4 regions of the Peribacillus sp. FSL E2-0159 genome follow, and region 2 is predicted to be linked to each of the others. Evidence: riboswitches for the same ligand, from Rfam matches in the RefSeq annotation. Region 2 holds a riboswitch; each other region holds the start of a gene.
What was found. Region 2 has a riboswitch for cobalamin ahead of metE (5-methyltetrahydropteroyltriglutamate--homocysteine S-methyltransferase). Riboswitches for the same ligand answer to the same signal wherever they lie in the genome.

Region 1 (8,166 bases), 1.6 Mb from region 2:
AAAATTAGTCCACGAGTCCAAGAAAAGAATACGAGGTGATGAAGTAAAGGAAATATGCTGCATGAACTACACAGTGACTATTAAAAAAAATTTCAAAATAACTCCGAGTGATAGTTCCAGCAGTTGTAATGATCCCATGAGTATTAGTAGAAAAATCAAATCAGGTTTCATTCCTGATTTTAGACATATTCTAAACCATTTGATTCTTTTTCATGCCAAAGTAAATTCAACAGTTTATCTAGTTCCTGGCTTTTATGTAATGTTTTTGGGGAAGAAAATCCATATATCAATCCCGTAGTTATTAATTCTTTCCTCAATATCTCAATTTTTTCATGTAATTCTTCCATACTCTCCAATGTAGAATCCCTCAAGTACTTTCTTTTTTTGTTATGAATCTATTATTACATAAATTAGGTTGCTTTCAAATAAAAAAGTGAGTATTCACTTATAAAAACAGCTTATTCGGGAGGGAGCAATACAAATCTGAAAATGAAAAATCTACACACTATCATTCATATATGTCGTTACAAATAACTGTTTGTATAAGATTATTGCCTCCGTACAAAACGAACCGTTAAAAAACATCAGGATCTTAATTTGATATGGCATAAATTTGTGATAAGGAATATAATTTGTATTAGGTAAACTTTTTGATTTTATTTTCATATAGTTAATATCCATTTTTAGAGAGTTGTAATCGTAAAACCGTATAATATAGGAGAGTTTTTAATATTTGTTAAATTCTTAAGAATAGATAGTTGTTCTCCTTTTTACAAACTGTTTTTAGTTTATTTCTAGGATGGAAATGATTAGTTGCTGAGTTTATCAAAAATTAATTAGAGATGAAACTATTAAAGTGTTAAGGAAGCATCAAAAGGTTTTGACTTAATAATTTTAAGATGGACAAGCACTATATTTTACTATGAAGATGAGGGAAAATTTCATATTTTATTGGAATGGGTATATTCGTTTAATAGCGAATATTTAAAAGGGAAGCCGGTGCAAAATCCGGCACGGTCCCGCCGCTGTATTGGTGAGTCCTATGCAAGAAAGTCACTGGATAATATCCGGGAAGACGCATGGAGATGATGAACCTAAGTCAGAAAACCTGCCCGTTCTAAAAATGCTGTTAAACCTACGGGAGATAGGGAGGTGTTAGAGTGCTAGAAGACGAATTTGTTCTTAAACTATAAGCATTTCTGACCGTTAAATCTGGTTGGAAATGCTTTTTTATATTTCGTAATTTTTCAAATAGATAAAATTCCATAATTGAAGGTGAGAAAACATGTTTTTAAAACGGTCTAAATTATTTCATTCTTTTGTTGGACTACTAGTAATTTTCACAATTTTTGTTACTGGTTGCAGCAACACAACAATAGATCAAGAAAATACATCAGATAAAGATAAACAAAAAGTTGTTACTTTTTCATGGCCTGGGGATATAGGTGACTTAAATCCACACACATATTTTCCGAATGAGTTTTTTTCCCAGGCTATGGTATATGAATCCCTTGTTTATTACGGTGAAGGCGGAGAAATTCAGCCTTGGCTTGCAGAGAGCTGGGATATATCGAAAGATGGAAAAGAATATGTATTCCATCTGAGGAAAGATGTTAAATTTTCAGATGGTTCCCTCTTTAATGCTGCAATCGTTAAGAAAAACTTTGATACCATTTTAGATAATCGCAAACAACATGAATGGGTGGAATTAATTAACCAAATCAAAGGTACTGAAATAATAGATGAATATACATTTAAACTTATTTTGAACAACGCGTATTATCCAACTCTTCAAGAACTAACTTACATCAGACCGTTGAGATTTGTAGGAGAAGCTGCTTTTCCTGACAGTCAAAACACATTTAAGGACGGACTCAAGTCTCCGATTGGCACAGGACCGTGGGTATTGAGCGAATATAAGAAAAATGAGTTTGCAGTTTTTAAAAGGAATGAACAGTATTGGGGTACTAAACCTAAAGTAGATAAGGTGGTTGTTAAAGTCATTACTGACGGTGAGTCAAGAGTATTAGCTTTTGAGAAAAAAGAACTCGACTTTATTTTTGGAAACGGGGTCATAAGCCAAGATTCATTCCAATTTTTGAAGAATTCAGGGCAATATGAAACCAAATTGTCAGAACCTACAGCTACTAGAACGCTGCTTCTTAACTCAAATAGAGAAGCGACTAAAGATCTTAAAGTTCGGTTAGCGCTCCAACATGCTTTTAATAAACAGGCTGTTATTGATAAGATCTTTTATGGTATGGAAAAAAAGGCTGATACTTTGTTTCCACCTATTTTGCCATACACGAAAATTAAAATTGAGCCTTATGAATATGATGCAGAAAAAGCAAAACAGTTATTGGATGATGCTGGATGGAAACAAGTGAAGGGGAAACCATTTAGAGAAAAAGACGGAAAAGAATTGCAATTGGAATTACTGTTTAATAGTACAGACAACATCCAAAAGTCAATCGCAGAATTTACCCAAGGTGATTTTAGAAAGCTAGGAATAGATGTTAAATTGACTAGTCAAGAAACTAATACTTTTTGGACAAATGCATTTCAAGGTGAATTTGATTTATTATTTACATCTACTTGGGCTGTACCGTTTGATCCACATTCCTATTTAGCAGCTATGACGACAAATACGGAAAATGGTGGTCCAGATTATAACGCTCAATTAGGGTTGCCAGTAAAGAAAGAATTAGACCAGAAAATTAAAAAAGTATTATTAACTACAGACGAGGAGGAGAGAAAAATACTGTATTCCGATATATTAACGACATTGCACGAACAAGCTATTTATTTACCGATATCTTATCAGTCTAATATAGCAGTGTATCAAAAAAACATTAGTGGAGTAGATTTTTTACCTCAAGAAGCTGAGGTCCCTTTAACTTCAATTGATGTTAATTGAAGTGGGGATACTTAAAAACAACTTAAGGAGTGCTACATGAGTTGGTTTATATTTAAACGTCTCACAAGTTTAATTCCAATTTTATTAGGAATTTCGCTCATCACTTTTATCTTGCTTCACTTAATTCCTGGAGATCCGGCAGTAGCTTACTTAAGGGCGTCACATATTCCTCCTACGGATGAGACAGTGGCAGCCCTTCGAGTTGAGCTTGGATTAAACAAGCCTTTATATGCCCAGTATTTTGAGTGGCTGGGAAAAGTGTTGCAATTGGATTTAGGGATGTCTTATGTGTCCAATAACTCTGTATGGGAAGAAATTGTGGTACATTTCTTCCCAACAGTTCAATTAACATTTGCTTCACTTATCTTTATTGTTGTTATTAGTTTACCCTTAGGAATGATTTCTGCTATTTACAAGGGGAAATTTGTTGATCAGTTTAGCAGAATATTAGCCTTTGTAAGTGTCTCTATGCCAACCTTTTGGCTTGGCTTTCTCTTGATCTATTTTTTATCAGTAAAGTTAGATTTATTTCCTGTATTGGGAAGGGGGACTTTGGCTCATCTAGTGCTTCCTTCCTTGACATTGGCTTTTGCGCATATAGGTACGTATATGCGATTGCTTCGGGCTAGTATGCTGGGAAATTTGAATGAACCATTTGTTGTTTATGCTAGAGCGAGAGGGTTGCGCCAAAGACTAATCGTTATCAGGCATGTCTTAAAAAAGTCCTTACTACCTGTGATAACTGGACTTGGCATGAGCTTCGGTAACATGCTAAGCGGAGCGGTTATTGTTGAAACAATTTTTGCTTGGCCCGGCATGGGACAGTTATTTGTCACATCTATATTAAATCAAGATTATCCGATGATTCAGGGGTGTGTATTATTTATGGGTGTGATCTTTGTGGTCTGTAATCTTCTTGTGGATCTTACATATTCTTTCCTGGATCCTCGTATACGCTGGGAGGGAGAGAAATAAGAGTGGTGCAAAACGTGAAACGAAAGCTGATGACACATAAGCTCATGATGATCAGCATCATGATTATTTCCTTCCTGACAGTATTGGCTCTTTTTGCTCCTTTTTTGGCTCCTAATGATCCGAACTTGATTGATATCGTTCAGAAGCTGCAAGGGCCCTCCTCTCAGTTTCCATTGGGGACTGATCATTTAGGGAGATGTATTTTGTCCCGATTAATCTATGGAACACGAACCTCGTTGGGTACAGCTTTCCTTGTCATGGGATTAATGATGATTATTAGTATCCCACTTGGTATTTATGCAGGCTTTATAGGGGGTAAGGTTGATTATCTCTTCATGAGAATGTGTGACATACTCATGGCATTCCCAAGCTTTCTTCTGTCCCTTGCTTTAATCGGAATTTTAGGACCGAGTCTTGGCAATCTGATCTTGGCGATGGTGCTTGTCCAATGGGTTTTTTATGCACGCGTCATTCGAGGAATGGTTCTTAGTGTAAAGGAGCAAAACTTTGTCTTAGCAGCCAAAATATGCGGGACACCAATGAGAGTCATTGTCATCAAACATATTTTACCTGCCATCATTTCTCAAGTTGTTGTATTAATCTTTATGGACATCGGAGGAGTTATTTTAGCAATTTCTGGACTCTCTTTTCTTGGTCTTGGCATACAGCCGCCAGAGGCAGAGTGGGGAATGATGATCAATGATAGTAAGCCATTTTTTAGAGAAACCCCTTCATTGATGCTTTACCCTGGGTTGATGATCTTCATCGTTGTGTTTGCTTTTAACTTGTTTGGCGAAGCTTTGAGGGATGCTCTAGACCTAAAAAAGGAATAGAAGGGAGGATGGATGGAAGATGGGACAACACCCCATTCTAACTGTAGAAAATTTGAAGGTTATTGTATCGACACCGTATGGAGTGACTCAGGCTGTCAATGATGTCAGTTTTAACCTCGAGGCTGGGAGAAAGTGTTGGGCATTGTCGGAGAAAGTGGATCAGGGAAAACGATGACATGCATGTCTTTGCTAAATCTTTTACCTGACAAGGCAAAGGTGGTGCAAGGGAGCATCAAGTTTAACAATATAGACCTTTTAAATGTTTCCACAGAAGACATAAGGAAAGTACGGGGCAGTGAAATCGCAATGATTATGCAAAACCCAATGATCGCCTTTAATCCTGTGAGGACGATAGGGCGGCATTTTATTGAAACACTTAGAACTCATTTGCCTATCACTAAGCAGCAAGCGCGGAAAATGGCTTTGGAGTACTTGGAAAAAACAGACCTACCAAATCCAGAAAATGTCTTGAAGCAATATCCGTTTCAGCTAAGCGGCGGGATGCTGCAACGAGTTATGATTGCGATTACGATGTCTTTAAGTCCATCTATCATCATTGCTGATGAGCCGACGACTGCACTTGATGTGACAAACCAACTCCAGGTTTTGAAACAGCTGGATAAGTTAAGGAAAGAATACAATACATGCATTTTATTAGTATCACATGATCTAGGGGTGATAGCTCAGTTAGCTGACGAAGTAGCTGTGATGTATGGCGGCTATATCGTTGAGAAAGCACCAGTGTTGAAGTTGTTCAATCGCCCAATGCACCCGTATACCCGAGTCTTGTTAGAATCCAGGCTTGGATTAACAAGAAGAAAGATAATGACTGTAAAACATGTTAGCGTTTCGCGCCCCAATCTAATGAATAGAGAAAAAATATGCCCTTTTTTAGAACGGTGTGATGACGCAGATCATACATGTTCAAGTTATAATCTTGAATTTAAAGAGTATGAAAAAGACCATCTAGTACGATGTGTAAAATCAAGTTAAAAAGTTGGGTGGATGAAGGATGAGCTTGCTTGAGTTGAGAGGTATAAAGAAAACATACTTGCTAGGGAACTCTGTTTTTGGGAAGCGTAAAGCTGTGGAAGCCAATAAGAGCATCTCTCTAACTTTGGAAGAAGGAGTTTGTTTAGGCCTCGTTGGAGAAAGTGGATCTGGAAAGAGTACCCTGGGCAAAATTATTCTGGGACTGGAAAAGCCGGATCAGGGAGAGGTTTGGTTTCTGGGGAAGAGTCTTTATTGTTTAAAAGCAAAAGAATTAAAGGAGTTACGGCGAAATCTGCAAGTTGTTTTTCAAGATTGTAATAGCGCTGTTAACCCTAGACTAACTATAGGGGAAATCATTGCTGAGCCGATAAGGAATTACGAGAGGCTCTCGTCTGTTCAAGTGAAAAAGAAAGTACAAAAGCTTTTGGAGATTGTTGGGTTATGCCAGGAAGATATTCATGAATACCCATATCAGTTCAGTGGAGGGCAGTTACAAAGAATCAATATCGCAAGAGCGATTGCCTTAAAGCCAAAGTTAATTATACTTGATGAGGCTATAAGTGCTCTAGATGCTCTAGTTCAAGTACAGATATTAAACCTTTTGGCACAATTAAAAGAAGAGTTTCAACTTTCATATCTCTTTATTTCTCATGATTTACAGGCTGTCAATTACATCGCAGACCGTCTAGCGGTAATGTACAAGGGTGAGGTTGTAGAATGGTTGGAAGATATGGAACAACTTGAACGATTAAAACATCCTGTTTCTAAAAAGTTATTGTCTTCTGTGTTGCCTACATATCCGGGAATGTTGTGATACGTTATAGGTTGTGATGTGGAAATTAGGTTGGTAATGAAATATATGAAAAATCAGGGGTTTAACACCGGTTTAAAGCCATTCCATCTATTATACTGGGATATCTATATGGGATTCCCTTCTCCGTGGCTATTATCAATAAACTAAGAACCGTTTTATTCTTTAATGGGGTCTATAGTGAGAAACGCGATAGCGTATAATATCTGTGTTTTGTCGGCAGAACCTATCACCATCAAGTAGGGATTTTATGAAGATTATAAACCTGTACCTTATTTAGATAAATCAAAGCCACCTAGAAGGTGGCTTTGATTTATTAGATTTTTACTCATGAATAAGAAACTATTATTAACAATCTTTATTCAACAGCAACAGCTTATTCGATTTGGTATAACGGTACTTCATTAAAAATCAGTTTTTGTATAAGGGGTTCTCGGTAGTTTTTCACGGAAAATATGCGCTATGCAAATTCCAGAATAAAAAAGTGACATTTATTATACCCTAGGACCATTATTAGTGAAACACAAACCTATTTTTCTTATGTTCTTTATATGAATGGTTTTTTTAGAGTTTTCTATCTTTTTGTGCAAAACTAAACTTAATTATTCCTCAAAAACCTTTTTGCCTAAAACAAACCAGACATTATTGAGGCCTTGTCCATTTATATCACCTGCCTGCTTATCTTTCACAAAGTAATAAAGTGGATGCCCTTTATACGTTGTTTGCTTTTGTCCGTCATCTCTTATGATTGTTTTAAACTCTTTTTTATCAAAACCTCTAGTGGTGATGATGTTATCTGCATGGAAAGTCGGCCAAATTTCACTACATTGACCTTTGCAATTACTGACGCTAGAATCATCTTTTGTGAAATAATAAAGTGTCATGCCATCTTGGTCTGCTAAATATTTCCCTACTTTGTTTGATCTTAGCGTTTTAAGCTTGTACTTTTTTGACTCATCCTGAATTATATCCGTGATGGAGAAGGTTTTAACATTCACACGCGCAATAGAAAGATCCCGATTTAATACATAAGCCCGTTCCCCGTCGTGACTAAAGACAATTGCTTGTCTTGGTTCGTTGAAACCGTCAATTGTTTTAACTACACGGTGATTAGCTATATTGATTACGTCGATCGTATTGTCAGTTTTATTGCTTGCAAAAAGTAGCTTGTTATCAGGCGAAAGAGCAGCACCATATGGTTCACGCCCCACTTTGATTTCACTCTTTATATTGCCGTCTAGGGTATCAACTGCAGAAATGCTGTTACGTCCGCTGTTCGCGGCATACAATGTACTTCCATCAGCGGTGATCGAGATTCCGCGAATCATAGAGAATCCTGATATTTCACGAATATTTTTCTGTGTTGCGGCTTCAACGACGGTTACTTTATCTCCTTGAAAGTTCGTGACAAAGATGAACTTTCCATCTGGAGAGACTTTAATGCCTTGTCTTGGTTGGGCGAAACCGGTAATGACTGCCACCGGTTTTCGTTTTTCCAAATCCACGACAGTGACGGAACTGTGTGCTTGATTGTTCACATATAATGTCTTTCCATCAGGGCTGACAGCAGTCCCGAATGCACCTGGACCAACGACGACTTCATCTTTCAAGGTGAAGTTTTTTGTTCTGTAAAAACG
Region 2 (8,166 bases):
AGGCAATTTGAAAAATTCCTGTTGTTTTTGGTAACGCTCTTTAAATGGAAGCTGACGGCCGGCGGTCCTGGTTTTAACCTTTTCGACATTGGAATGTACACTCCCATGATTCCGTGCATTTGAACTTGCTAACGTTTGAACCGTAAATTTATTTGCATCGACTTTTTCGGCGATTGCTTCAAAGCCTTGATTATTCCCTTTGACCAAGAGTGTGATTTCCTCAAGTTTCTCATCAGCGAAAGCAAGGGCCTCTTTCACTTCTTTTGAAAGGGCGGTTTCATTACGAACGGTCACTGGTACATGAAGCAGGGAACAAGAGGGCTGAATCCAAATTTGGTCTTCGGCTACCTTTTTCTTAAGTGTCTCGATCAATTGGATTTTTTTCGATAAATCAGATAGCCAAATATTTTTTCCGTCAATCACACCTGCAGCAAGCACTTTGTCCTTCGGGAAACCGAATGCTTCAAGATTACTTAGATTCTTCCCTTTATCATGTACAAAATCAAGACCGATTCCTTGGACTTGTAATTCGATGACTTCTTGATAATGTTCCACGGCATCAAAGTATGTTTGTAGCATGATGTTCAGGTTTGGTGCTGCTTCATTCAGTTTTTCATAGAGGTAAGTAACTGTCTGCATATCATCTTTGGAAATGGATGAAACAAGAGAAGGTTCGTCCATTTGAACCCACTTCACGCCTTCTTGCTCCAACTCCCGCAGGATTTGCGTGTATAGGGGAAGCAGGCTCAGGATGATGCCAGGGATTTCTTGTTTATTGAAGCCTTTGGAAAGGGAGATGAAAGTATAAGGTCCGATCAACACGGGCTTCGTTTCAATCCCTAGCTTTTCCTTGGCTTCCCGATATGCTGCAAGTGGTTTATTTTCTGTTAAAGTCAGCTGTGACAGTTTTAATTCAGGGACGATATAGTGATAGTTCGTATTGAACCATTTCGTCATTTCGGAAGCGACTTCATCATTGTTTCCGCGAGCCATTGAATAATAAACGGAAAGGGGAACGATTCCGCCTTCATAAGCTGAATAACGTTCAGGAACAAGACCGAACATGACGGACATATCCAGCATTTGATCATAGAAAGTGAAGTCGTTGACAGGAATGATATCTATGCCCCGTTTCTTCTGTTTTTGTAAGTTGCCTAAACGGATGGCTTTTAGTTGTGCCGTAAATTCTGCTTCATCGATTTTACCGGACCAGTAAGCTTCTAATGTACGTTTCCATTCACGATCTTCCCCGATTCGGGGGTAACCCAAACTACTGCTTTTCAAAATTCCCATCCTCCTAAATTCATTTGATTGAACAAAAAAAAAGCATCCCTAACCGTCAAAAGAGAAAGTTAGAAATGCTTAAAATAAAGAGGCATTCAGAATGCCCCTTACAATTATAAGGTCCCTAACACCTCCCTATCTCCCGTAGGTTAAAACAGTGTTGTCGAAATAGGCAGGTCTCCTGACTTAGGGAATATCATTAGCGGCGGGCCTTCCCGATCCTTTGATCAGTGGCATATTGGATGGCGCTAACATTCCCATTACAGTGGCGGGACCGTGCCGGAATTACACCGGACTTCCCTTTTAATCCTAATGAAAATTAGGAACCTATTTCCACATATGAAATTTTGCAAAACCTGCCTTGATAACTGTTTGCAGGTCAAAGATTTATAAAATAAAAACTATTATAAAAATTTAGACAATCGTAACATATCCGACCAAAAGGGTCAACATGGAAAAAAGATTCGGGAAAAGTAACCGTTAATTGGAAGTGGGGGAATAAGGATGAGGTCTGTTCCTAAAAAAGAATATATTGTTTGGACAGGGAGTATGTATAAAGAGAGTGGCGTTTTGAAATGGGGCGTGGGGGATGACTTTCTACATCTTGATTGCAGGAATCATTTTTTGTATGGTGATGAGCATTCGTACGTTATTTCTTGTTGAGTCGGGAGGAAAGAAATTTTCTCTGGAGGATATGCTTTGGCTTGGCAATTTATATGCGACGATATTAGTTGGGTTTGCACTGATTTATTTATTATACGAGCTTCAGAATCATTCGGTGATTCTTGATATGGGCAATCGATTGGATGGCACTTTCTATGAACAGTTGAAGACTTCTTTTTATTTTAGTGCGATGACGATGTTTTCTGTAGGGTATGGAGATATAGCCCCAATTGGCATGGGCAGGATGATAGCTACCATTCAGGCTTTCATCGGGTATACACTGCCGGCAGCGTTCGTGATTCGGACGGTGATCGATCTGGAGCAGAAAGATAGGAGGGATAAATGAAAGTTGTTTTTCTTTCGATTATTGGGTACTCTTACCATAATGAAAAAAATGGAGGGTTCAATATGACTGTTAAAATTGGAGAAACAGCACCTGATTTCAAACTCCCTGCAAACAATGGCGAAATGGTATCGCTATCGGATTTTAAGGGGAAATACATTGTTTTATATTTCTATCCAAAAGACATGACGCCAGGCTGCACGACGGAGGCTTGTGATTTCCGGGACCATAATGAGCAATTCGAGGAATTGAACGCGGTCATCATTGGTATCAGCCCAGATCCGGCGGCACGTCATGAAAAATTCATTGAAAAACATGGATTGCCTTTTCTGTTGCTGGCTGACGAAAATCATGAAGCGGCTGAATCATTTGAAGTTTGGCAATTGAAAAAGAACTTCGGCAAGGAGTATATGGGCATTGAACGTTCAACTTTCTTGATTGATAAGTCTGGTAAGGTAGTCAAAGAATGGCGTAAAGTAAAAGTCAAAGGCCACGTCGAAGAAGCGCTTGAAACTCTTCGCGACCTCGAAAAATAAGGGACAGGCAGATGAAGGATGAGCGAATAACGAAGCTTGCAGCCAGGCTGATTCATCATTCGATACAATTACAGCCAAAAGAGAGAATCCTCATACGGGGGCATATCAACACGAAACCATTATTGAAAGAGCTGATTGATGAAATATACAGAGTTGGTGCTTATCCATATGTAGAACTCGAAGACGATGAGATAAGCCGCCACCTGTTACAAGGGAATGTGAAGGAACAACTTGAAATATCTTCGCAATGGGCTTTGAAGAAATATAGGGATATCGATGCGGTCATCATCATCACAGGGGAAGAAAACGATGTGGAAATGAATGATGTTCCCATCGAGAGGCACCGTCTTCAAGGGGAGGCAATGAAATCTCCTACTCTTTTTTATGTAAACAACCGACGTTGGGTCTTACTTAATTATCCCACCAACGCATCGGCGCATAAAGCCGGCATGACCTTCGATAGGTACCAAGACTTCCTTTTGAACGTATGCACCATGGATTACGGGAAAATGGAGGCGTCCTTGAAACCGTTAAAACAATTGATGGAACGAACTGACAAAGTCAGGATCGTTTCACCAGAGACAGATTTGACCTTTTCCATCAAAGGTATGCCTGCCATCATATGTGCCGGAAAAAAGAATTTACCGGATGGGGAAGTTTTTACGGCACCCATAAAAGATAGTCTCAATGGAAGGATAGCCTTCAACACACCCACAACCTATGAAGGAATCACCTTTAGTGACATAGAATTAAACTTTAAAAAGGGAAAAATCATTAGAGCGACATCCAATCGTGACACTGAAATGAACCAAATTCTTAATATTGATGAAGGGTCCCGGTTTATAGGGGAGTTTGCAATTGGAATCAATCCATACATATTGGAACCTATGGACGATATCTTGTTCGATGAGAAAATAAGCGGGAGTCTACACTTGGCTCTTGGACTTGCCTATGAAGAAGCGGATAATGGAAACCGTTCATCGATACATTGGGATATGGTCTTGATCCAGCGTCCCGAATATGGTGGTGGTGACATCTATTTTGACGACGTCCTGATCAGAAGGGATGGCGTTTTCATTTTGCCGGAATTACATGCTTTAAACCCAAATTCTTTAAAATTAAGCCTTTTTTAATAAGGTAAGGCTTTTGTCCAACTCAAAAAGGGGACACCTGAATATGCTTTATTAAGGGAATACCTCCTCAGAGAAAGTTGCGCGGGACACATAGAGCCCGTGTTTTTTTATGTTAATTAAAAGGGAGAGATAAACATGTTAATACTTTCAACTGTCATTCCGAATGAAGTCATCCAAACGAAGATGATGGAAGCTTTTCCTGAATTGAACTTCATTTATCAAAAAGGATGGACGGATGGCCCGCTTCGTGAAGCGGAAATCTTAATTACATATGGTGAAGACTTAACTGAAGAAATCATTGAGAAAGCGGCGAACTTGAAATGGATCATGGTCATGAGTGCAGGGATGGAATTAATGCCACTTAAAGCCATTGAGGAACGTGGCATTCTGGTGACCAATGCAAGAGGCATTCATAAAATCCCAATGGCCGAGTATACGATAGGGATGCTTTTGCAATATGAAAAGAAATTGAAACTGCTAATGAAGAATGAAAAGGAAGAACTGTGGGATAGAAAGATTGAAGTAGGGGAATTGAATGGCAAGACTATGCTCGTTATTGGTGTCGGTGCAATTGGAGGGGAAGTGGCTCGTCTTGGGAAAGCCTTTGGGATGACGACGATGGGAGTGAACCGGAGCGGGAAACCAGTGGAATCCATCGATTACCTTTATACCATGGATAATTTATTGAAAGCCATACCGGGAGCCGATTATATCGTATCAGTCCTGCCGAGTACGGACGAAACGAAGGGCCTTTTGCAAAAAGAACACTTTAACGCAATGAAAGGATCTGCAGTATTCGTGAATATTGGCCGTGGCGACCTGATTAACGATGAAGTGTTGATCGAAGCCCTGGATGCCGGGGAATTGTCTCATGCCATCTTGGATGTATTTGATCCGGAACCATTAGGAAAAGGGCATCCGTTTTGGAAGATGGAGAATGTTACAGTTACACCGCATCTATCAAGTAAAAGCGGAGAATATTTACCAAGAACCTTTGCCATTTTCGAAAAAAACATGCGTGAATACATGAAAGCTGGAAAAGACTTCACCAACGTAATCGACTTATCTAGGGGATACTAAACTCAATGCAAAAATGGGAAAGATTCACTATGTTCATGAATAAACTAAAAAAGAATGGTTAAGCCATTGAATTATTGACAAATTCAACGCATAAAAGGTACACTATTTATAAATATTATAATTTAATAATTCATACTTAATGAGAAAAAGAGGTGGATGACGGTGTCTGAAGTTCAGTTAAAAGAAGCGTTGGATTCCTTAAAAGATACCGGTGTAAGAATAACTCCTCAACGCCATGCGATACTTGAGTATTTGATAAGCTCCATGTCCCACCCTACTGCTGATGATATATATAAAGCGCTGGAAGGTAAGTTTCCGAATATGAGTGTGGCAACGGTTTATAACAACCTACGTGTTTTTCGTGAGGTAGGTTTGGTAAAAGAACTTACGTATGGTGATTCTTCAGCAAGGTTTGATTTCGTGACGACGAATCATTATCACGTAATTTGCCAAACTTGCGGGAAAATTGTGGATTTCGATTATCCTGCATTGGATGAAGTCGAGCATTTCGCAGCACAAGTCACCGGTTTCAATGTTAGTCACCATCGAATGGAAATCTATGGCGACTGTACGGATTGTGCGAAAAAAGAATCGCATTAAAAAAAGTTCCTCCACTTGGTTGGAACTTTTTTTCATGTTATGAAGAAATGATACAATTGTTAAAGACTTCTTTAAAGGGAATTCAGCTAGCCGACCTAGTCATGCAGGCTTTTCCGGTTATATTTTTCGTTGAATTCTTCGCCTTCCAACTTTTTGTCAAGTGTCAATGGTTCTTCACAATGCATGCAAATATCTACACGCCCTAGTATTTTTGTAGGTTTGCCACAGTTAGGGCAGACAACCTGGATCGATTTTGTAGAAAGCATTCCAATCCAAAAATAAACGCCGGTGCTTGCGATTATGAATAAAAGGCCCAGACCCATGAAAATCGTCATGACAACAGGGTGCGTTTTGAAGAATAGCCCAAGGTACATTACGATAAAGCCAATGAAAATCAAACTCAAAGCAAAAGTACGTATTTTATTGATTTTGCTAGAATATTTAGCCATGGATTGTCCCTCCTAAAATATAACTTTAACTATAACATAAACAATGGATGGAACAAAAAAGAAATTAAGGATACATATTACTTTTGAATTGAATTGGTTTGGGGTAAGGGAAATAAGCAGGAAATTGAAGAGTTTTGTCGAAAGTCTAAAAAAAAAGGTTTTGGAGGAATTTATGATGGAAGATATCCTTCGCCCGATTTATCAAGAGCGAGCAAGTTTAAAATCTACACTTGGAATCTTGTTAATAGAAAAAAGAGATGATAATAGCCCGATTACCGATACATTTGACTACATTCTTTTTGTAATAGCAGACGAAGCCGAAGAGGCCGTGTTTTTAAAACATTACACTTACCAGGATAAAAAGGCAGCCTTGCATATCGTAAAGGAAGACCAGTTAAAAGAATGGCTTCTATTAGGGACGAACCGCAAAGTGGTTGACTGGATATATAACGGGAAGGTCCTTTTTGATCGGAATGAATATTTGGACCGTTTGAAAACTGAAATCCGGGAGTTCCCCTTCTATGGAAGGAAGTTAAAGATGGGGATGGAATTCGCAAAGTTAATTCGCAGGTACATGGATGGGAAAAGCTTCTTTGAAAAAGGCCATTATCTTGAGGCATACAACCATATCGTTCATTCACTGCATCACTTGGCCCGTTTGGAAATAATTGAACAAGGCTTTTATCCGGAGGTTACGGTCTGGAACCAAGTGAAGCATATGGAACCCGAAATCTTCAAGTTGTATAAAGAATTGATCAGCAGTGATGAAACTCTCGAAAAAAGATTGGAGCTACTATTCCTTGCTAGTGAATTTCTTATTTATTCGAGGACGAATGCAGGTTCACAGCATTTGGTTGAGATAATGGGGACGAAAGAAGATCCGTGGACGATTGCGGAGCTTATGGATCATCCGGAAGTTAAGTTTTATTCAGTCGACCTAGGTGTTTTATTGGAATATTTGATAGAGAAGAAGGTAATCGAAGTAATCAAAGCGGAGACAAAAGGGCACGAGGTATATCATCGGTTTTATCGGGTGTCAAAAAACTTTTAAAAAAATGCGATTTTATTGTTGACCATTAATAATATAGGTGTTATATTAATACATGTCGCTGCGGGACATCAGCTTTCGCAGCTTCATCAAAACAAAAAAAACTTAAAAAACATGTTGACAACAGAGTTGGAGACATGGTAAGATGTAAAAGTCGCTTACGAAGTAAACGACAACGAAATTGCTCTTTGAAAACTGAACAAAACAAAGCGCCAACGTTAAATTTTAAGTGAGCACACACTATCAAAAAGCAAATGAGCAAGTCAAACATTTCTTCGGAGAGTTTGATCCTGGCTCAGGACGAACGCTGGCGGCGTGCCTAATACATGCAAGTCGAGCGAATCGACGGGAGCTTGCTCCCTGAGATTAGCGGCGGACGGGTGAGTAACACGTGGGCAACCTGCCTATAAGACTGGGATAACTTCGGGAAACCGGAGCTAATACCGGATACGTTCTTTTCTCGCATGAGAGAAGATGGAAAGACGGTTTACGCTGTCACTTATAGATGGGCCCGCGGCGCATTAGCTAGTTGGTGAGGTAATGGCTCACCAAGGCGACGATGCGTAGCCGACCTGAGAGGGTGATCGGCCACACTGGGACTGAGACACGGCCCAGACTCCTACGGGAGGCAGCAGTAGGGAATCTTCCGCAATGGACGAAAGTCTGACGGAGCAACGCCGCGTGAACGAAGAAGGCCTTCGGGTCGTAAAGTTCTGTTGTTAGGGAAGAACAAGTACCAGAGTAACTGCTGGTACCTTGACGGTACCTAACCAGAAAGCCACGGCTAACTACGTGCCAGCAGCCGCGGTAATACGTAGGTGGCAAGCGTTGTCCGGAATTATTGGGCGTAAAGCGCGCGCAGGTGGTTCCTTAAGTCTGATGTGAAAGCCCACGGCTCAACCGTGGAGGGTCATTGGAAACTGGGGAACTTGAGTGCAGAAGAGGAAAGTGGAATTCCAAGTGTAGCGGTGAAATGCGTAGAGATTTGGAGGAACACCAGTGGCGAAGGCGACTTTCTGGTCTGTAACTG
Region 3 (5,955 bases), 370 kb from region 2:
TAAGAACCCTTCCATGTTCTCAATACCAATTTTCACGGAAGATTGAGTTTCCCTCTCTGGTGTGTCCTGGCGTTCCCTGGTCTCTTTCTTTGGTTGCTCTTCATTAATTGGGGTTTCTTCAGGGTTCTTGATCACTTCCTGTTTCAATTCCGAATCGTAAAATTCAACTTCCCCATTGAAACCCTTTGTCGGCTCGAAGGGAACCCAGCCTATCCCTGAAAAATAAACCTCGACCCAGGAATGTGCATTATTATTGGTCACCTTATAAACGGATTCGCCATCAAGGATTGATTTTTCGCCTTCCGTATAGCCCTTTACCCACCTTGCAGGAATATTGGCGGCTCTTAGTAAAACGACCATTGCACTTGAAAAATTATCGCAATAACCTATCTGTGTCTCGAATAAGAATTGATCGACATAATCTTGATTGCTCTCCGGATACGGAATATCGTCCTTAGAATAAATGAATTCAGGTCCGTCAAAATAATTCTCAATGGCTTTTGCTTTATCGTACCAATTCGTTTCACTCCTTGTAAGCCGGGATGCCAATTCATATATCCGGTTTGGCAATCCCTCTGGAAGCTGAGTGTTTTTTTCCATTAATAAATCCATCGCTTCGTCGGGTTCCGTTACCTTCCTTAACTCAGCTATATCAAAACTCGGCATATCATAAACCAACTCATACTCTTTCATGGACAGTGGTTCGCCAGTACCCTGTTCGGAAATAACTTTGTCCATACCCTGATAATATTTGAAATCCATTCCGTTTTTGCCCTCAATCTTTTTTAAATACCCGGACTGCGGATGAAGGATATGGGAATATGATTCCGTCATGGACACTTTTGCCGTCATTTCTTCTGTTCTTACCACTTCAGGAACGTCGTAAATATCTAAAGATGCCATATCCTGCCCGTTGGAAAAAGTGTGAAAGTCCGTTTCCAGTAAGGAAACCCACCCTTTACCGGTATAAATATCCTTGTTCTCGACTTTCCAGTAATGTCCTGCAGGAGCATTATTATAAAAAACGATGGAATTATCCGGCTCTATCGAACCGCCAAGATCCGAATCGTCTTCATCATATCCGACACTTTTACGCTTCGAATCACCGTCTTCATTCCCCGCTTTATCAGAATAAGAAGTAATATAAGGCACCGGGTCCGGCCACTGCGGAGAAAGCTTTGGGGCAGCGAAACCAACAAGGACACTTACCAATATCATGCCGGTCAGCATCAAGATCCACTTATTGATGGAAGAAATCGGAAACTTAATCCTCTCCTGTATCGTTAGTCGCAGCAGGGACAGCAGGCCAAGCATCAAGAACCCGATGATGATGATTCTAATCATTGCCTTGTCCCCCACATAAGGAGTGAATGTGTCAAGTACAGATATGAAAATCACCGTTAACATAAAAAAGAAAAAGATGCTTTGCCTCACCATCACCCAGTAATGAATCAAATATGTTACAAGCCAAAGAAGGACAAAAAATAGTAACGTTCGAAATGGATTTGTGATCAACTCCCAATTCCCATCATATATAAAACCAAGATTGCCCTTAAAATCCGCTAGAAATCCTTTCAGCCATGACAATTGAAATAAAGCGTCTTTTGAATGGAGGAACTGTAATGAAATCATTATATAAGCACTAATGAGAATAAATCGGATTGACCAATGTATGCGGAAATAATGCAGTAGTAGGGAATAGAGCAAAAATAAGATAAAAATGATGATATTACCTGTATCGGTGAGTTTATCGACAGGCCTTAACCATTCAGTAATCAACAACAGACCAAATACATACATGAGGACGTGCATGAACCTTTCCAATCTTTCGCTTGTGACATTCATTTCGCCATCACCTCTGATCTGACAGACTTTAGTTGGCCATGTTCAAAAAAGCTAACCTTTATCCCCCTCGAAACAGCTGTAGAACTTGACAACCTTTCCTGATCAGTAAGATCTGCCTGTTTCTTTACACATACCATTAATCCCTGATTAGGCCGGAAAGCACTCAATATGTCCACCTTTTCTAAGGTTAAGTCTGAAACGATGAATATCACAGCAGCATTTGCCGGAAGAATTCCCTTCCTGACATTTTCGTTCAATGCGTTTGAATCACTTGGCTCTTCTTTAACAAGTCGGTAAAGAATCTTTCGTTTCTGGTTATTTCCTGCTGCTGCCGGTATGATTAACCTCGATCCCATACTCACATACCCAATTTCCATGCCTTTCTTCAACATGGCGTGTGCAATGGAAGCCGCCATTACAATGGATTCTTCAAATAATTCCGAAGGCTTTTCATCAAGCATGATGAATGCATCCCGGTTTTTCTGCACTTCGAATTCCTTCGTCATGATTTCACTCGTTCTAGCCGTCGCCTTCCAGTTAATCCATGACAACTGATCGCCTGGCTGATATTCCCTTACCCCGGAGACCACTGAATGTTCCCGTTGTGTTTTCTTTGTTGAAACCACTGCCCCCTGATTGAACACTCGATCAAGATCACTGTAGGCAAGCTCATGATAACGAGGAAAAACAGTTATTTTCAAAGGTGAACTATATATCGCTTCCTTTTCGACTAGCCCGAAAAAGTCCCCAATCCAAAAGCGGATCGATTGAAACGAATGATCTCCGCGCTGCAAGTTTTCCAATGTATATGACATGCTGAAGGTACGCTTGAATCCCGGAAAGATAATTATTTTCCTTTGGAAACCCCTATCTTCCATCTCCTGAGGCAATTCCTCCTCTACCACCATAAATAATAGGGGCAGCCGGTTTTTACGGGTAAACGTCAATGCTATCTCAACAGATTCGCCGGCCTGGCATTCCCTTTTATTGACCTTTCTCTCAACGGTAAAATCATGCAGCGGATAAAACAGCAGGATCAAAGCGTACACAGAAAACGGCAAAAATGAATAAAAAATGAACCAACTGACAAAACCGCCTTGAAACATTGCATAGCAAAAGGAAACGGTTATTAGTAATACAAGTCCGATCACACCCATATTTCCCCTTAAAATGTTGATGATTTTGCGCATTAGGTCACAGCCCGCTTCACAGGCACTTGTGTTGTCGCGACAATTTCATGTATCACCATTCCAGCATCGAAGCCATCATAACTCGCTTCAGGTTTCAAAATAAGCCGGTGGGAAAATACGAATGGAACTAAATATTGAACATCGTCCGGCAGAACATAGTCCCTGCCCTGGATCAGCGCGTAAGCTTGGGCTGCCTTCATCAATGCTATCGACCCACGCGGGCTTACCCCTAAATAAACCCCTTCATGCGTACGTGTATGATTCGCCAATTCAACAATATATCGTTTTATTGTGTCATCCACTATCACCGCTTTTACCTCAGCCTGTAATTCTATCAATTCATCCAAGGTGATGACGGATTCCAGTTCCTCTAGCGGTGCTGTGTATTGAACCCTATGAAGAACCTCTATCTCTTCTTCCACACCTGGATAGCCCATTCTCATTTTTAATAGGAATCTATCCAATTGAGCCTCCGGAAGCGGATATGTTCCCTCGTACTCGATCGGATTTTGTGTCGCCATTACGAAGAAGGGCTTCTCCAATCCCCTTGTTACACCATCAATCGTCACACTTGCCTCTTCCATGGCTTCAAGCAATGCAGACTGAGTTTTCGGCGAGGTCCGGTTAATTTCATCAGCTAAAATAATATGTCCCATTATCGGACCTGGCCTAAAAATGAATTCTTGTTCCTTAGCATTGAAGATTGAAACACCAGTAACATCAGAAGGAAGTAAATCAGGTGTGAATTGAATTCGCTTAAAGCTTGCACCTATTGATTTTGCCAGTGCCCTTACCATGACTGTCTTTCCCACACCCGGAACATCCTCCAATAAGACATGTCCACCGGAAAGGAGTGCCACGATGCTTAGTTCTGCTATATCCCGTTTTCCGATAATCACCTTTTCGATATTCCCTAGAACCATTTCCAGTTTTTGATTGACCTGCTTATAAATCATTCTCTACCTCCCGAGATTCACAGATTCACATTATCACTATTATTTCATACGTTTTCAATATCACGTATTTTACATTAAGATCCAATTAAACCTTACATTGTAAGTTTACTAGATATTCGGTAAACCATAAACGAATTTGTCTAAAAATATTAATGCGGCTTAATGAAAAAGGTATGGTAAACTGTTGCTAAGTGAATATGAACCTTGCAGAAAAAGGTGCTGCCTTGTCAGCTTAATAGGGAATTCGGTTTAAAACCGAAGCTGTTTCCGCAACTGTAAGTGCTAATGAAATAAGATGCATACCACTATTTGAAGACGGTAATCGTATGCCGATTACCGTCCATTTAACCCAAATGGGAAGGTTCTTAGAGTAAAATGACGCACAAGCCAGGAGACCTGCCTTCATTCATCGTATTATGCTCTTCGGAAGATAGGAGATTGTACGGCTCTCCCATCTTTTTTCTACTACAGATACATAGATGCCCGAAGCCGACCAAACCTCTTGGTCGGCTATTTGTTTTGCTGGAAAAAGCAATACGGAGGTCATTCACCCAATACGAAAAAGGAGGAAGAGTTATGGCAAAGAAAGACTTTCGTTTTTTATGCTACCCATACATGCGACCGTATCAACCGTCGATTTTGAAATCCGTACAAACTCATTGACGACACAAATCGGCTTGGCCGCCTCGCTTACTGAGGATGTCCCCGAAGTATACCGTGACTTAATGGAACTGTTGCCCATGGCTTACCATTTAAATGGTTCAGTTCGTGGGAAATTAGCCATTACCGGCGATGATCTCGACCGTTTAAGTGCAATCTACGACCGGTATGTCGCTGAAGTGAAAGATCGAATCGAAACGTTCGTCCTTCCACAAGGCTCAACCGCAGCATGTACTTTGCATACTTGCCGAAGTGAAGCCAAAAAGTCCGTGCGTGCTTTACACAAGGTAAGTCTGGAGAGGGAAATTCCAGGAATTCTATTTGATTACGCTCACTTGCTTGCAAATGTATTATTCGCGATGGCAGTCTACGTCAATAAGCAACAGGGGATCGAGGAGATTCCATTTATAAGTAAATCATACCCAACCAAACCCACGAAAACGAAAACGGAGGAATAAATAATGAAGAGAACCCTACGATTCAGTTGGATTTCCATGCTGATGCTTACCCTTTTCCTTTCCGGATGCGGAGTAAACGATGATCAAGCCGCACCGGATAATAAAGATACTAAGAAGGCCGAAGAAATCAAGGACTATACCGTTACGGATGATACTGGTAAGAAAATAAAATTCGAGAAAATCCCGGAAAAAGTCGTTTCACTTCAGCCAAGCAATACGGAAATTTTATTTGCCCTTGAACAGGGTGATAAAGTCGTTGGTGTGACAGACTTCGATAATTATCCAGAGGAAGCAAAGAATATCGAACATGTTTCTGACTCTGTTAATATCAATGCAGAAAAAATCATTGCCTTGAAACCTGATGCCATCATAGCTTATACCATTGGTGATGAAGCGACACTGAAACCACTCGAAGATGCCGGCATCCCTGTGTTCATCATTAAATCTGCGGCAAATTTCGATGATGTATACGGTGATATCGGGCAGATTGCTAAAGTGATGGGTGTTGCCGAAAAAGGGGATGAATTAGTGAAAGATATCAAATCCCAAATTGCAAGTGTCGAAGAAAAAGTGGAAACTTTAAATGAAAAGGAACAAACATACTTTGAAATTAGCCCTGCTCCAGAAATCTATACAGCAGGAGCTGAAACATTCCAACATGAAATCCTGGATACTGCCGGCATTAAAAACATCTTTGATGACCAAAAAGGCTGGGTTAAGGTATCTGATGAAGAGATCGTCAAAAGGAACCCTAAATCCATCATCACCACTGCCACGTATACAGATGATGCTGTTGGTGAAATTAAATCACGTAAAGGCTGGGAAGATATCGATGCGGTGAAGAAC
Region 4 (8,166 bases), 370 kb from region 2:
TTTCTTCGATCCGTTTAGAACGATTAAAATGCCCTGACAGGAAAAACACGATGAATATAACGAATACGACAAGCACTAGCATAAAAAGGATAGGCAGGAACTGGGTTATATTTTCAGTCATTGGATATTATCTCCTTTTTGTTCCATTATACTTCATGCTTACCGCTGCTATGATAGAGGGAGCCAAGTTTTTTTAAAAAAACACTGAAAGGGGATATGCAAAAACGCATATCCCCTTTCAGTCAGTTCTGGAATAGCGAGGCGAACTTTTGAAGTCTGGGCAAGTCTGACTCTTGATACATCTGTTCTATCTTCAATGTCACCAATAACTGGCTCTTGGCAAATAACATGTCCCGAAAATGATCAACTGCCCCACAAAAATGATTATAGTTGGTTTCACCAGTGCCGAAGACTCCCGTTTTCAGATGAGCAATTGGCAACTGTTCCAGTTCTTTATAAAGGGCTGCTGATTTAGCAGGAAGCTCCCCATTGCCCCATGTATAGGTGCCGATAATCAATGCATCGTAATCCGGCAATGTACGTAAATCGAATTCATTCATTCGATATAGTCCAGCTTCAGGTAAAAGGGAAGCAAGGGCTTCAGCAAGCGCTTTTGTATTGCCGCCGGCAGAATGATAGACTATGGCAACTTTACAGCTCATCGAACCCATTGCTGGCATTTACTTGACTGTATGTCCTTGACTTCTGTTCGAAGAAATCGGTTTTGGTAAGTCCGATGGATTCATCATCGAACGTTTTGATCCATGGCATCGGGTTCTCGCCATACTCTTTATACAAATTATCAAGGCCTAGCATACGTAGCCGTTTGTTGGCGATATATTCGATGTACTCATTGAATTCTTCCAAATCGAGATCGGCTTTGGTTTGGATATCTTCGAGCATATATTCAGACCATTCCTTTTCGAGTTCGACTGCTTTTTCAATCGTTGTATAGATGAACTTAGTGTTTTCTTCATTATTTAACTCAGGGTATTCATACATCAAGATTTGAACGAGCATTCCAATGAAATCGAAATGGACCATTTCATCGCGATGAATATAGGATATCATCGTAGCGGAACCGGTCATTAAATTTTGGCGTCCTAAATTATAATAAAAGGCGAAAGCCAGATAGAAATAAATCCCTTCAAGGTTCGTTGAATGGATCAGTGCCTCGAATAAATGCTGAGGGCTGGGATCATCCACGAACGTTTGATAAGCATCAACGATCGGTTGGTTACGCTTAATCACTTCAGGATGTTCTTTAATGCGGTCGAAAAGCTGTTTTTGCTTGCCTACCGGAATCAAGGAAGCAAGGATATAGGAATAAGATTCATTATGGATCGATTCCTGCTGGGCCATGTTGGCCAGGATAGCTTTTGCCGCCGGATCTTTGATGTACCGAAGGATTTCTACTAAAGTGGGCGTTTGAAGACTGTCCATTCCAGCAATCATCGTAAGGATATCGAGAAAAGCGTCCTGGATATCTTCGTCCAATTCGCCCCACTGCTTTTTATCCTGAATCATGTTCACGCTCGAAGGCTTCCAAAAGTTATTGATGAGCTGTGTATAGGTATCATAGAATTTTTCATACTGAATATCGTTCCAAAGGAGGAAGCCTGAAGCTTCTCCTTTGAAAACACCGGTTGCCTTGGTTGGATGCGTTGGTTCCAGCATCCGAATCTTTTTGATATGATTGGTCATTCGTGAAAACTCCTTTAAGAATAGATTACTGGGTTATGATTGTCGTTAACTTGAACAGCTTTCGCAGGCATTTTCATATTCGGAAGAAGTCGAACGAACATAATACGTTGATTTCAACCCGCTTTCCCATGCCGTTAAATGGATATCCAATAGGACCTTCGCTTTGATTGTATTGTGTACATACAGATTAAAGCTGATTGCTTGGTCAATATGGCGTTGGCGGGCAGCATTTTGCCTGATGCTTTCCAGTTGGTCCAAATTAAATCGCGTCTTTTTATAATATTCATACGTATTTGGCGTCAAGCCTGGTGCGGTCACCTTGAATTTGAAGTTTTTCTTTTCTTCGTAAAATTCAATTTCATACAAAGGATCGATTCCATCCGTGGAATTACCGATTTTAGCGGTCGATGAATTGGGTGCAATGGCCATTAAATATCCATTACGGGTCCCGTGTTCCTGCACGTCTGCTTTTAAATCCATCCATTTTTGATCTGTATAGTCACGCAGTTCGAAATAGCTCCCTGTATGCCAATCCGATCCTTCAAAATATGGGTATGATCCTTTTTCTTTGGCTAATTCGTTGGATGCCTTGATTGTTAAGTAAGCGATCTTTTCGTATAAAGCATCGGCATAGTGAACAGCCTCATCGGATTCCCAATAAATATTCTGTGTGGCAAGTAAATGATGCCATCCAAACGTTCCTAAACCAATTGCCCGGTAACGTTTGTTCGAGATGGATGCTTGTTTGACAGGAAGATTATTCACATCAATGACATTATCCAGCATACGGATCTGAATGGGAATCAATCTTTCTAAAACATCGCTGCCCACCGCTCGGGGCAAGTTAATGGAAGAAAGGTTGCAGACAACGAAATCGCCGCTTTTACGAACCACAACAACATCTCCATCTTCTGTTTCATATTCATCCGTGATCGTCGAAGGGCTTAGGTTTTGGGCAATCTCCGTGCAAAGGTTAGAACAATAAATCATACCTTTATGTTTATTGGGATTCTTCCGATTCACTTCATCGCGGTAGAACATATATGGTACGCCTTCTTCCAATTGAGAAATCATGATGCTTTTCATGATGTCCATCGCATTGATTTTTTCAAAGCTGTAGTTTGGAAGCGTGCCATTTTCTGCGGCCTCGACAGCAAGTGCATAATGATTTCTGAAGCTTCCTTCACCTTTCTTCTCGTCATAAAGATCTTCAAGTGAAAATCCAAGGGTTTGCTTAATGGTATGCGGATCGAAAAGATACCACTCTTTTCTGTCGCGTACAGCCTCCATGAATAAATCAGGAATGCATACACCTGTAAAAATATCATGGGCTTTTAATCTGTCATCCCCGTTTTGTGTCTTCAAATCGAGGAAGCTCATGATATCTTTATGCCAAGCATCCAAGTAAATCGCGATGGCACCTTTACGTTGACCCAATTGATCGACACTTACAGCTGTCTGGTTGAATAGTCGAATCCAGGGAGTCGTGCCGGAACTGTTTCCAGAGAAACCTCGGATATCAGAACCAAGAGAGCGAATCTTACCAACGTAAAGACCGACACCGCCACCGAATTTAGATACTTTTGCTGCATCGTAGTTAGATAGGTAGATACCGTCAATGGAATCTTCAATTGCGTCGATAAAGCAAGAGCTTAACTGTCCATGTGTTTTACCTGCATTGGAGAGTGTAGGAGTTGCAACGGTCATATAAAGATTGGACATGGCCCAGTATGCTTCTTTTATAAGTTGCAGGCGGTGCTCCGTTTTTTCCAATCGCATGATTTCCATCGCGATGATCATGAAGCGTTCTTGTGGCAATTCGTAGACCTTGTCCTTTTTTGGGCGGGCTAGGTAGCGATCGTTTAATAAGTAGATGCCTATGTAAGAGAATAATTTATCTTTTTCCGGGTCGATCACCGAACCCAATTCCTCAATTTCCGCTTTTGTATATGAAGATAGCAGTTCTGATTTATAAATGGGATAACGCTGACCTTCTGAAAGCTGGGAGAGTTCCGTGATCAGTTCATAGAATGGGCCATAACTCATGCCTTCATAACCTCGATTAGCTTGTGCATCCCTATACATTGTATTCAATAGTTCTGCTGCAGCAACAAACGTCCAATCTGGAGCATCAATATCCACACCTTCAAGAGCGAGTTGTATCAGTTTTCTTGATGCCTGTTCTTCGGTTGAGTCACTTTTGCGATCAAGCCATTTTGTAAAACGCTTTTTGAACTTTTCCATATCGAGACGGCCTTCGAATTCCTTCGATAACATCTCAAGCTGGATGGATTTCGTTTTTGTGTCATTTTCACTTATGGTAGAGTTATATGTTTGAGTCATTAATAATCCTCCTTGTTAACTTCCGCTAAAATAAAAAAAACCGCCCAATGAATTGAGCGGATCAAACGATAGAATAAAAGAGCCATGAAAAAATAGCCATTATACTATCGTTTCATCATCTCAATCCCCGAAGAATAAGAAACGTGAAAAATTCAAGGCAGGTCTCCTGACTCATGATCATCCTACTTTGAGTCCTTCCCGTATAGAGAGCTATACAGTGGGTTTCTCATTTCGTCACATTTACAGTTGCGGGGACAGTTCCGGGTTTACACCGGATTCCCTTTTCAGCCATCACTGGCACCTTGGATTATAAAAAATTCTATATATAGTTATTATTATTGTTTGTGTAATCAATATCTAGTATTTATGCTTATATTATCGTAAGCCATATACGATGATAATTCAACTAATATATTTGAAAAAAACCAGACCTTATCTATTGACAAAGTGCGGGTAGAAGGTAAAGGAATGAAAGTTTTTATTGGGGAATGGGTAATTCAAGCGCTGATTTTACGGGGTTTTGTGTTAAAATAAATTGTCTAGTAAAGGTGGCTCTTCCTTATTACGATGAGGGGATTCGCGGAAAAATATTTATGAAAAAGGGGATATAATCTTGGAAAAAGTATTAGTTTTTGGACATAAAAACCCGGATACAGACACAATCTGTTCAGCAATCGCTTATGCAGATCTGAAAAAGCAGTTAGGTATCAACGCTGAACCAGTTCGTCTCGGTGAAGTGAATGGTGAAACTCAATATGCATTGGACCAATTCAAATTCGATGCTCCCCGTCTTGTGGAAAAAGTTGCAGGGGAAGCTGATGGCGTAATCCTGGTGGATCATAACGAACGCCAGCAAAGTGCTGAAGATATTGACCAAGTCCGTGTGTTGGAAGTTATCGACCATCACCGTATCGCTAACTTTGAAACAAGCGATCCTTTATATTACCGTGCGGAACCAGTTGGCTGTACGGCAACCATTTTAAATAAAATTTATAAAGAAAACGGCATTGAAGTCCCTAAAGCAATTGCAGGTCTTATGCTGTCTGCCATCATTTCCGATTCTTTATTGTTCAAATCACCGACCTGCACGGAGCAAGACGTTGCAGCAGCAATGGAACTGGCTGCCATTGCGGGAGTCGACGCTGAAACATACGGATTGGAAATGTTGAAAGCTGGAGCTGACTTGAGCGATAAAACGATTGCCCAGCTTATCACTCTTGATGCAAAAGAATTTTCCATGGGAATGGCTAAAGTGGAGATAGCACAGGTCAATGCTGTAGATCCGAATGAAGTCCTTGCTAAGCAAGCAGAATTGGAAGCGGCGATTGAAGCGGTCATTGCTGAGAAGGAATTGGACTTATTCCTATTCGTCGTAACGGATATCTTGACTAATGATTCTGTTGCCTTAGCTCTTGGTAAAGCAGCTTATGCAGTGGAAAAAGCATACGACGTTTCATTAAACAATAACATCGCCGTCTTAGAAGGCGTTGTATCACGTAAAAAACAAATCGTGCCGGTCTTAACGGACGTATTCAGCAAATAATACAGAAAAAGGGGGTGCTCATTAAAAACATGGGCATCCTTTTTCTGTACATGCAAAAAAAGACTCAAACATCCATTAAGGGTGTTTGAGTCTTTTTTCTTAATTCAAAGATTCCTTTTCTTTTTCATAGGCGATGACAATCAATTCTTTATTGGCTTCCTCGCCAAGTTTGCTTTCAAAGCTTTTCAGTTCATTCAATAAATCCGGTGACAGATTTGCTGCCGAATAATCCTGCATGGGTGTCATGCTTTTCGCTCCTTTCAAAAGAAAATAATTCATGTTATCTATTTTGTCGGTTTGAAAAGTTTCTATTCAGCAGAATTTTTCTTCTTCAAGATATTTTACTTTCTGAGGTGGCGAGTTTTTCAAGCAATAACGAACTTTCGTCATCGAGTCCTTGCACTTGGACAGGTATTCCCAGAAGCTGATATTTAAGGACAACCGTATCAACAGCACCGACTGCTGACGCATCCCAAATTTTAGAATGGGAAAAGTCGATGACGATTGCATCGGCTTTTTCCTTGAAATCGAACTTCGAAACAAAGTCCTGGACAGAAGCGAAAAATATTTGTCCGTTGATACGATAAATGATTTTCTTAGCCTGGATGTCTTCCGTTTTCTCTACAATCACTTTAGAAATTTTAGCCGAGAAGAAAATCATGCTCAATAGCACTCCAGCAAATACCCCTTTTGATAAGTCATGAGTATAAAGGACAATGAGGACCGTCACGATCATCACGGTAGCATCTGACCTTGGAGCTATAGTGAGCCTCTTTAGGGAAGACCAGTCAAAGGTCCCGATTGAAACCATGATCATGACTGCGACAAGTGCAGCCATCGGTATTTTAATAAGGACATCATTCAATACCACGATTAATACCATAAGGAATGCGCCAGCTACAAAAGTGGAGAGCCGTCCCCTTCCTCCCGATTTAATGTTGATACCGGATTGGCCGATCATCGCACATCCAGCCATTCCGCCAAAACATCCGGCAATGATGTTCGAAATCCCCTGGCCTTTGGCTTCCTTATTTTTATTACTGTCCGTGTCAGTCATCTCATCGACTATTTGAGCTGTCAATAACGATTCAAGCAACCCCACAAACGCAAGGGCTATGGAATAAGGGAAAATGATCACCAAAGTTCCGAAGGTCAAAGGGATGTCTGGAAGCATGAACATCGGAAACGCTTCGGTCAATTGCCCCATATCCCCTACAGTCCGCACCGTAGCCCCCGTTGTAACTGCAACGATCGTCATGAATATGATGGCGACAAGTGGTGAAGGTATGATTTTCGTGATCATCGGAAAAAGATAAATGATAGCTAATGAAACGGCTGTCATGACATACATGATCCATGTTTCGCCCACGAAATGGGTGAGCTGTGCCGTGAAAATCAAGATGGCTAAAGAATTCACAAAACCAGTCATGACCGGCTTCGGAATGAACTTCATTAATTTCCCGATTTTTAAAACTCCTAGTAAAATTTGGAGCAAACCAGTCAATATTGTTGCAGCAAGTAAATAGTTCAGTCCATGATCTTTAACAAGGTCGACCATGACGAGTGCCATTGCGCCAGTGGCAGCCGATATCATTCCCGGCCTTCCGCCGACAAAAGAGATGACGATGGCAATACAGAATGAGGCATATAGACCAACCATTGGGTCAACGCCAGCAATGATTGAAAAGGCAATCGCCTCCGGAATCAATGCCAAGGCAACGACAATTCCCGATAGGACATCTCCTCTAATGTTGCCGAACCATTCCTGTTTGTATGCAGATGTATTCAAAGATACACTCCTTCTTTCTTTTATATATGTGTGTTGAATTCTTTTTTAAACGCACTAAATTATAGCATGAGCCCTTCTTTCTATCTATATGGATAATATAAACGACAAGAGGGTCATTCATTTCTTATCGAATGAGGTAAAATGCTTTAAGAGAGAAGAATTGGTTAAAAAGGTGCTTGAGCTATCATATGAGGGAATTCGATTATCTTATGGGGGGAAGGCAGTATCACTAGAAAGCTGGATCATTTATTATGCCTGCATACAGGCCATGCTTGTAATAATGTCAGTCGAAATGGATTTCCGAATAATGGCTTGGCCATTTTTGACGTAATGGTTCCTACAGGCTTTTGTAAAATTCCCGCTAAAGGGGAGTGGAGTAAAACGGTAGGGATCTATTTCATAATTGAAAATCAAAAAAACCATGGATTTCCTTTACCTACTCGCTTTGCGCACCGATTGGAACCGATTTTTGACATTCTAGAAATGGGTTTTAGAAGGTAGTGAAACGCGATAGAATTTAATGATTACTTATAAACCACATGATTTATATCAATCGAGCCAGTTATAGGCAGATCGTACATTTACTATTCATATAATGAAAAAAGATAGTGCTTTTACTGTGTCAGTATAAGTGGGCAAGAGGTAAGAGAGTTTTTTTACCGGAACGATATTTTCCGTTTTTACAATATATGGAAGTGGTGAGGGTGAAAAGGCCAGCTCTATCAAAGTTTGGGAGTAGGAACCCTCCTGATGTTAAGAGGCTATTCCTTATCAATAATACTGGATT

Region 1: linked by a shared signal. The riboswitch ahead of nikA (nickel ABC transporter substrate-binding protein) and the one ahead of metE (5-methyltetrahydropteroyltriglutamate--homocysteine S-methyltransferase) in region 2 are both predicted to bind cobalamin.
Region 3: linked by a shared signal. The riboswitch ahead of NYE63_RS02220 (hypothetical protein) and the one ahead of metE (5-methyltetrahydropteroyltriglutamate--homocysteine S-methyltransferase) in region 2 are both predicted to bind cobalamin.
Region 4: linked by a shared signal. The riboswitch ahead of NYE63_RS05840 (ribonucleoside-diphosphate reductase subunit alpha) and the one ahead of metE (5-methyltetrahydropteroyltriglutamate--homocysteine S-methyltransferase) in region 2 are both predicted to bind cobalamin.

Annotation. Positions count from the first base shown of each region.
Region 1 is NZ_CP152053.1:2,412,242-2,420,407, forward strand. It holds gene NYE63_RS11935 (aspartyl-phosphate phosphatase Spo0E family protein) at 180-347, opposite strand; cobalamin riboswitch at 942-1,131, shown strand; gene nikA (nickel ABC transporter substrate-binding protein) at 1,286-2,917, shown strand; gene nikB (nickel ABC transporter permease) at 2,954-3,892, shown strand; gene nikC (nickel transporter permease) at 3,895-4,725, shown strand; gene NYE63_RS11955 (ABC transporter ATP-binding protein) at 4,861-5,718, shown strand; gene NYE63_RS11960 (dipeptide/oligopeptide/nickel ABC transporter ATP-binding protein) at 5,738-6,532, shown strand; gene NYE63_RS11965 (beta-propeller fold lactonase family protein) at 7,132-8,166, opposite strand, start outside.
Region 2 is NZ_CP152053.1:800,400-808,565, forward strand. It holds gene metE (5-methyltetrahydropteroyltriglutamate--homocysteine S-methyltransferase) at 1-1,293, opposite strand, end outside; cobalamin riboswitch at 1,438-1,630, opposite strand; gene NYE63_RS03940 (potassium channel family protein) at 1,874-2,293, shown strand; gene bcp (thioredoxin-dependent thiol peroxidase) at 2,356-2,826, shown strand; gene NYE63_RS03950 (aminopeptidase) at 2,838-3,959, shown strand; gene NYE63_RS03955 (D-2-hydroxyacid dehydrogenase) at 4,095-5,039, shown strand; gene perR (peroxide-responsive transcriptional repressor PerR) at 5,202-5,639, shown strand; gene NYE63_RS03965 (YgzB family protein) at 5,735-6,088, opposite strand; gene NYE63_RS03970 (nucleotidyltransferase-like protein) at 6,264-7,139, shown strand; rRNA gene NYE63_RS03975 (16S ribosomal RNA) at 7,409-8,166, shown strand, end outside.
Region 3 is NZ_CP152053.1:430,263-436,217, reverse strand. It holds gene NYE63_RS02235 (DUF4129 domain-containing transglutaminase family protein) at 1-1,845, opposite strand, end outside; gene NYE63_RS02230 (DUF58 domain-containing protein) at 1,842-3,035, opposite strand; gene NYE63_RS02225 (MoxR family ATPase) at 3,035-3,991, opposite strand; cobalamin riboswitch at 4,189-4,410, shown strand; partial or broken gene NYE63_RS02220 (hypothetical protein) at 4,568-5,109, shown strand; gene NYE63_RS02215 (ABC transporter substrate-binding protein) at 5,113-5,955, shown strand, end outside.
Region 4 is NZ_CP152053.1:1,169,408-1,177,573, forward strand. It holds gene NYE63_RS05825 (hypothetical protein) at 1-121, opposite strand, end outside; gene NYE63_RS05830 (flavodoxin domain-containing protein) at 243-680, opposite strand; gene NYE63_RS05835 (ribonucleotide-diphosphate reductase subunit beta) at 652-1,704, opposite strand; gene NYE63_RS05840 (ribonucleoside-diphosphate reductase subunit alpha) at 1,750-4,047, opposite strand; cobalamin riboswitch at 4,186-4,367, opposite strand; gene NYE63_RS05845 (manganese-dependent inorganic pyrophosphatase) at 4,661-5,590, shown strand; gene NYE63_RS05850 (hypothetical protein) at 5,690-5,836, opposite strand; gene NYE63_RS05855 (SulP family inorganic anion transporter) at 5,922-7,379, opposite strand.